DNA from 2 places in the Mycolicibacterium mucogenicum DSM 44124 genome. Region 1 is predicted to be linked to the other one. Evidence: riboswitches for the same ligand, from Rfam matches in the RefSeq annotation. Region 1 holds a riboswitch; the other holds the start of a gene.
What was found. Region 1 has a riboswitch for cobalamin ahead of C1S78_RS25880 (CbtB domain-containing protein). Riboswitches for the same ligand answer to the same signal wherever they lie in the genome.
Positions count from the first base shown of each region.

Region 2: another riboswitch for cobalamin. It lies ahead of C1S78_RS01115 (ABC transporter substrate-binding protein); the one in region 1 lies ahead of C1S78_RS25880 (CbtB domain-containing protein).

Region 1 is NZ_CP062008.1:5,316,611-5,320,009, forward strand. Features, by position in the region: gene C1S78_RS25870 (YbjQ family protein) at 1-391, opposite strand, end outside; gene C1S78_RS25875 (CbtA family protein) at 449-1,357, opposite strand; gene C1S78_RS25880 (CbtB domain-containing protein) at 1,373-1,588, opposite strand; adenosylcobalamin (AdoCbl) riboswitch at 1,590-1,736, opposite strand; gene clpC1 (ATP-dependent protease ATP-binding subunit ClpC) at 1,806-3,399, opposite strand, start outside.
Region 2 is NZ_CP062008.1:248,390-251,788, reverse strand. Features, by position in the region: gene C1S78_RS01120 (FecCD family ABC transporter permease) at 1-77, opposite strand, end outside; gene C1S78_RS01115 (ABC transporter substrate-binding protein) at 98-1,105, opposite strand; cobalamin riboswitch at 1,174-1,359, opposite strand; gene C1S78_RS01110 (TetR/AcrR family transcriptional regulator) at 1,589-2,188, opposite strand; gene C1S78_RS01105 (glycoside hydrolase family 3 N-terminal domain-containing protein) at 2,275-3,399, opposite strand, start outside.

The DNA of each region.
Region 1 (3,399 bases):
GGCCAACCGGGCCGGCCGGGCCCGGACCGCCGCCGTAACCCAACTGCTGTGCGGTGTAGCGGGCCGCGTCGGTGACCGGAACCGCTTGTACCGCAGTGCCGTACGCGCAGATCTCGGTCCACACATCGCCGATCTCGGTGGTGTCGAACCGCATCCCGATGATGGCATTGCCGCCGCGGGCGTGACACTCCTGGAGCAGCCGGCCCATGGCTTCGTTGCGGCTCTCGGCGAGATTCTTGGTCATGCCCTGCAGCTCGCCGCCGAACATCGCCTTGAAGCCGGCGCCCATCTGCGCGAAGGCGTTCCGGGACCGGACGGTGAGGCCGAACACCTCACCGCAGACCCGCTGAATCTCCCACCCGGGCAGGTCATTCGTCGTGACAACCAGCATGCTGCCGCCTTTCTGTGTCGGTATGCCTCGAACTGTAGTGCGCGGCAACCGCAATCGTCAGAGCGCGGCTGCCACGTCCTGCATCGGTGCGGCCTTCCTGGTGCCACCGAGGTAGCGCTCGACGAGCCCGCCGAACACCAGCCCGATGACCGTCCAGATCAACGCCTGGTCGATCAGCGAGTACCACCGGAACTTCCACAGCAGGTCGGCGTCGAATCCGGGGTAGATCAACTGCCCGGGGGCATAGACCTTGCCGTCGACTGTGACCGGCGTATCGAATGTGTTGGTGATCGGCTGCGGCGTCTCGGTCGCGGCGCGCGCGAAGCCGAACTCGCCCGCGTGCTCGACGTTGGCGGCCAGATCACCCAGCGACGGCAGCGCCGCCAGCAGACCGCCGTACACCACGAAGAATCCGAGCACCGAGATTCCGACGGCACGCGCCCAGCCGACCTTCGCGGACAGCTTGCGCGCGGCGAACACCGCGAGGCCCAGCAGGGTCAGCGATCCCCACACCATGCCCAGGTACAGGAAACCGCGGGCCTCCATGGTGAATTCGTGGCCGATGGCAGGCGGGTTCGACGGGTATTTCACGAACGGCAGCAGGTACACACCCAGGAAGCCGAAACCGGCGACGGTCCAGCCCAGCACCTTGGGCCGCACGCCGAACCGGCCGTGCAGCACCAGATACGCGACGGCGACCAGCGCGCCCATCGCCACGGAGAACGCGATGATGCCGGTGGCCGCACCGATACCCGACTGGATGGACCGGCTGAACAGCTCCGGCCCGTCCGGCTCGACCGGATGACCCATGGCCGTATGAACGGTCGAGAGCACGTTCATGCGGCCGGATTCGTAGTCGATGGCCTTGTCGATGGTGGGTTCAGCAAAAATCCGGGCAAACAGGAACCCCAGAATGCCGGCGATCAGACCGGCGAGGGCTCCGCGCCCGATGACGCGGATTTCCACAAGAAGTCCCGTGGATCAGTGGCAGGGGAAGCCGAGGAAGTGCCGCGAGTCGTGCACCCACTCGTGGACCACGACGGTCTTACCGAACATCGACATCATGCCCTCGTCGATGCCGACGAGGTAGTACGCCAGCATCGCCAGGAAAATCGTCACCCCGAGCAGCACTGCCACCCGGGTGGCCGAAAGCGCCTTGGTCGATACGCCCGGCTTGGAAACCGCAATACTCGTCATGGTCAAACCTCCTACGGGGTCACGCGCCCCTACATTGTTCGGTTCTGCACGACGGCGAAAGATCTGACTCGCCGCAGAGGGCTCACAGTGGCGCAACCGTGCCGGATTTCCACCGGCTTCCATGCACCGTCGTACGGGATGAACATACACGCCCAACGAAAAATACCCTCCCCCGATGTTCGGGGAAGGGTATTTTTCGTGATCGATTACGGCACGTTTACTCCGAGGCAGTCGCAGCGGCCTCGGCCAGGTCGGCCGATTCCTTGCGGCGGCCGGCGAAGGTGAACACCGCATCCTCGGTGTTGTTGCTCTCGCCGTCCCAGTTCTCGACGTCCACGGTGACCAGCTGACCAGGGCCGACCTCCTCGAAGAGAATCTTCTCGGAGAGCTGGTCCTCGATCTCGCGCTGGATGGTCCGGCGCAGCGGGCGGGCACCCAGGACCGGATCGAAGCCGCGCTTGGCCAGCAGTGCCTTGGCCTTGTCGGTCAGCTCCATCTCCATGTCCTTGGCCTTCAGCTGCTTGCCGACCCGGCCGATCATCAGGTCGACCATCTGGATGATCTCGTCCTGCGTCAGCTGGTGGAACACGATGATGTCGTCGATACGGTTCAGGAACTCCGGGCGGAAGTGCTTCTTCAGCTCGTCGTGCACCTTGAGCTTCATCCGCTCGTAGTTGTTCTCGCCGCCGCCCTGGGTGAAGCCGAGGCCAACCGCCTTGCTGATGTCGCTCGTACCGAGGTTCGAGGTGAAGATCAGCACGGTGTTCTTGAAGTCGACGGTGCGACCCTGACCGTCGGTCAGGCGGCCGTCTTCGAGGACCTGCAGGAGGCTGTTGTAGATCTCCTGGTGGGCCTTCTCGATCTCGTCGAACAGCACGACGCTGAACGGCTTGCGGCGCACCTTCTCGGTGAGCTGGCCGCCCTCTTCGTAGCCGACGTAGCCCGGAGGGGCACCGAACAGCCGCGACGCGGTGAAGCGGTCGTGGAACTCGCCCATGTCGATCTGGATGAGCGCGTCGTCGTCACCGAACAGGAACTCGGCCAGCGCCTTCGACAGCTCGGTCTTACCGACACCGGACGGGCCGGCGAAGATGAACGAGCCCGACGGACGCTTCGGGTCCTTCAGGCCGGCGCGGGTACGCCGGATGGCCTTCGAGACCGCCTTGACGGCGTCGACCTGGCCGATGATCCGCTTGTGCAGCTCATCTTCCATGCGCAGCAGGCGCGTGGTCTCGGCCTCGGTCAGCTTGAAGACCGGGATGCCGGTCCAGTTGCCCAAGACCTCGGCGATCTGCTCGTCGTCGACCTCGGCGACTACGTCGAGATCACCCGAACGCCACTGCTTCTCCCGCTCGGCGCGCTGGGCGACCAGCGTCTTCTCCGAGTCGCGCAGCCGGGCTGCCTTCTCGAAGTCCTGCGCGTCGATGGCCGATTCCTTCTCCCGGCGGGCATCGGCGATCTTCTCGTCGAACTCGCGCAGGTCTGGCGGAGCGGTCATCCGGCGGATGCGCATGCGGGCGCCGGCCTCGTCGATGAGGTCGATGGCCTTGTCCGGCAGGAACCGGTCGTTGATGTAGCGGTCGGCCAGGGTGGCCGCGGCCACCAGCGCACCGTCGGTGATGGAGACGCGGTGGTGCGCCTCGTAGCGGTCACGCAGACCCTTGAGGATCTCGATGGTGTGCTCGACGGTCGGCTCACCCACCTGCACCGGCTGGAACCGGCGCTCGAGGGCGGCGTCCTTCTCGATGTACTTGCGGTACTCGTCGAGCGTCGTCGCACCGATGGTCTGCAGCTCGCCACGGGCCAGCTTC
Region 2 (3,399 bases), 1.0 Mb from region 1:
AAGCCGAGGTCGGCGGGTCCGATGATCATGGCCGCCGCGATCGACAGCGCCAGGACCACCAGGCCGAGCAGCGTCATCGCAGCCGTGCGCACCGCCGTCAGGACTTCCCGCCCAGCCCGAACGAGCGCAGTCCGGACGCGACGGTCTCGACGGCGTCGACGTTGCGCAGCGACGGGTCCATCGCGCTGGCCGGCAAGATGATCCACCGCTTGTCCCGCACGGCCTTCAACTTGGTTGCCGCCGGGTCGGTTTCGAGGAACTTGATCTTGTCGGCGACGCTGTCACCGTCCTTGCCACGGGTGAGATCGGCGAGGACCAGCACGTCGGGATCGCGCTGGAGGATGGCCTCCCACGAAATCTCGGGCCACAGCTGCCGGTTGTCGGCGAACGCGTTGCGCGCCCCCACTGCCGTGGTGATGATGCCCGGCGCTCCGCAGCAGCCGGCGATGTACGGCGTTCTGGTACCGGCGTACCACCACATCAGGGAGACGTCGTCGGCCTTGAGTCCGGCGGTCGCGGTCGCCATGCGCGCCTGCAGTGTCGACACCAGCTTGTCACCACGCTCCGCGATACCGAAAACCTTGGCGATATCACCGATTTCGGCGTACATGTCGTCGAGCGTCAGCGGGCGTTGTTGCGCCGCGTCCTGGCCGCCGCACTCGCTGGACGACTGATACGTCGGCACTCCGAGGCGCTCGAACCGATCCCGCGGGGCGACACCCTGATCGGTGAACGACCAGTCGAACGTCGCGTACACGAAGTCGGGTTTCTCTTTCAGCACCCGCTCGAACGACGGGAAATCTCGGCTCAGCACAGGCACTTTGGCGTTGTCGGCGGCGAGGTCGGGCCGGACGTCGTCACTCCAGGACGCGGTGCCGACCATCCGGTCGGCGAGTCCGAGCGCCAGGAGCAGCTCGGAGGCCGGCTGATTGATCGAAACCGCGCGCTGCGGCGGCGCCTTCACCGTCACCGTCCGCCCGCAATTCTCCAGCGTGACGGGATAGCCGGCGGTTCTGGCATTGACAGTTCCGGTCGCCCGCGGGCCGCCACATGAGCAGACGAGCGAAACAACCAGTGCGACAAGCACAATGGTGCGTCGGGACACGGCGGCGCCTTCCGATCCGGGACTCGGTTCGCGGAGTCCATGCGTGGGCGGGTCCTCGCGCCGCCAGGCCGCGAGAGCCCGAGCCAGCAGGTCTTCGGACTCGGGATCATCCAGGCCGGAGCGCCTTCCCAGCCCACGTGGGGCCAGTGGCCGTTGCTCCGCCTGTCCCCCTTACCGCTGCGCGTCAGTTCCGGTTTCGCACCGGATTCCCTGACCCAACCGCGTTGGGTTCGACTAGCTCGAATCGGACCATACCAGCGCCGCGGCGGCGTGTCGCTGCCGGCGGCGTGTCGTCCTTTCCTGTGGCACATGCGATTTGGAGTGGTCAACTTTCCTTGACGCGTCAGGGAAAGTTGACGGCTCCGGGCGAAAGGTGCCAAGGGAGAGAGCCCCGGACGGGCTGACGGACCGCGAATGTGCGACCAGATCGCCAGAATCACTGGGAGGGCGATCTGTATGCACCGTCGCGGGAGCGCGAGAAACCTACGACTCGGCGCGCTTGCCCTTCAGGCCACGCCAGAAGAGATTGATCATCAGCTCGGTGGCGTCGTTGACGTCGGTGTCGCCGGCGCTGACGCGGGACGCGATGGCCTCACCCGCACCCACGAGGGCCACGGCCATCATCTCGAAGTCGCTGTCCGGCTCCGGGTTTCGGGTACCCGCGCTGAGCAGCCGCGCCACCAGGTCGATGATCTTCTCGCGGCCCTCGCGCACGGTGTGGGCGAACGCCTGCGAGCTGGTGGCCTGCGTGTACAGCACGATCCACGACGCCCGGTTGCGGTCGATGTACGTCATGAACGACAGCACCGCGTTACGCAGCAGGTCGCGTGGGCTCTGGGCGAAGTTGATGTCTGCCCGGACGGTGTCGACGAACCGCGTCAGCTCCCGATCCAGGCACGCCGCGAACAGCTCTTCCTTCGAGCCGTAGTAGAGGTACAGCATCGGCTTGGAGATCTCGGCCTGCGCCGCGATCGCGTCCATCGAGGTCTCGTGATAGCCGTTCACCGAGAACATCTGCACGGCGGCGTCGAGCATCTGCTGTTCGCGGACGGCCCGCGGCAGCCGCTTGGTTCCACCTGCCATCGGAACAGGGTAGCCGGACGACGATCAAGCGGTGAGGAACGAGCCGCGTTGAGGAGTGCGGCAAATCGGGCCGGGCAAGGAGCGGCTCACTTCACGCATTTCGCGCCCGGCCCCTTCATGCCCGCGACGCGCAGCACCGACTTGTCGATCTGCGCCTGGTCCAGTTGCCCGGACTTCGCGGCCGCCTCCAGCTTGTCCAGCACGTCCGGGATCCCGTCGGTGGTGATCCACAGCGCGACGTCCGCGCCGGCCTGCAGCGCCTTGAGCGCCGCATCGGCCACGCCGAAGTGCTGGGTGATGGCGGCCATGCCGGTCAGGTCGTCGGTGAACACGACACCGTCGAACGGCGGGCCGCCGTACTGGCCGCTGCGCAGCAGGTCGTAGGCCGGCTTGCTGAGACTGGCCGGGTCGTCACCGAGCGTCAGGCCCGGCACCTGCAGGTGGCCGACCATGACGGCGACGGGCTCCTGCGTCGTCAACGTCCGGTACGGCACCAGGTCGTTGTCCTTCAGCGCCTCCAGCGGCGGCGTCTTGACGCCACCGGTGTGCGAGTCGCCCGAGCCGTGCCCGTGTCCCGGGAAGTGCTTGAGCACCGGGACGAGCCCCGCCTCGCGCAGGCCCGCGGCGTACGCACCGGCGTACTCGGTCACCTTCTGCGGGTCCGAGCCGAAGGAGCGGTCGCCGATGACCTCGTCGTCGGGCTCTTCGGTGACGTCGGCGTCGGGCGCGAAGTCGACGGTGATGCCGAACTTGTCCTTCATCTGCTGTCCGCGGTCCTTGGCGATGGCCTGGACCTCGGCCGGGGTCTTGGTCGCCGCCAGCACGCGCGCCGACTCCTGCGGACCGATCAGCTTCTTCAGCCGGGACACCCGGCCGCCCTCTTCATCGATGCTGACCGCCAGCGGCAGCGCACCGGACGCGGCCTGCAGTGCCGGGATGCTGCCGTCCGACAGCATGGACAGGTCCGTCCAGCTACCGATGAAGATGCCGCCGACCTGCTGTTCCGTCACGGCGGCACGGGCATCGGCGGCGTCCTTGACGCCCACCATGAGCAACTGGGCCAGCTTCTGCCGCAGCGTCAGGGTGCTCAGCAGAGCGTGCGGATCGCATGGCGGGGCGGTCGGTGCGGGCGCGTCCATCGGCTTGCTCGACGACGCCGTGCTCTTGGTCTGGCTGGGTGTGCTGGACGCGGCAGGCTTGTCGGACGACGA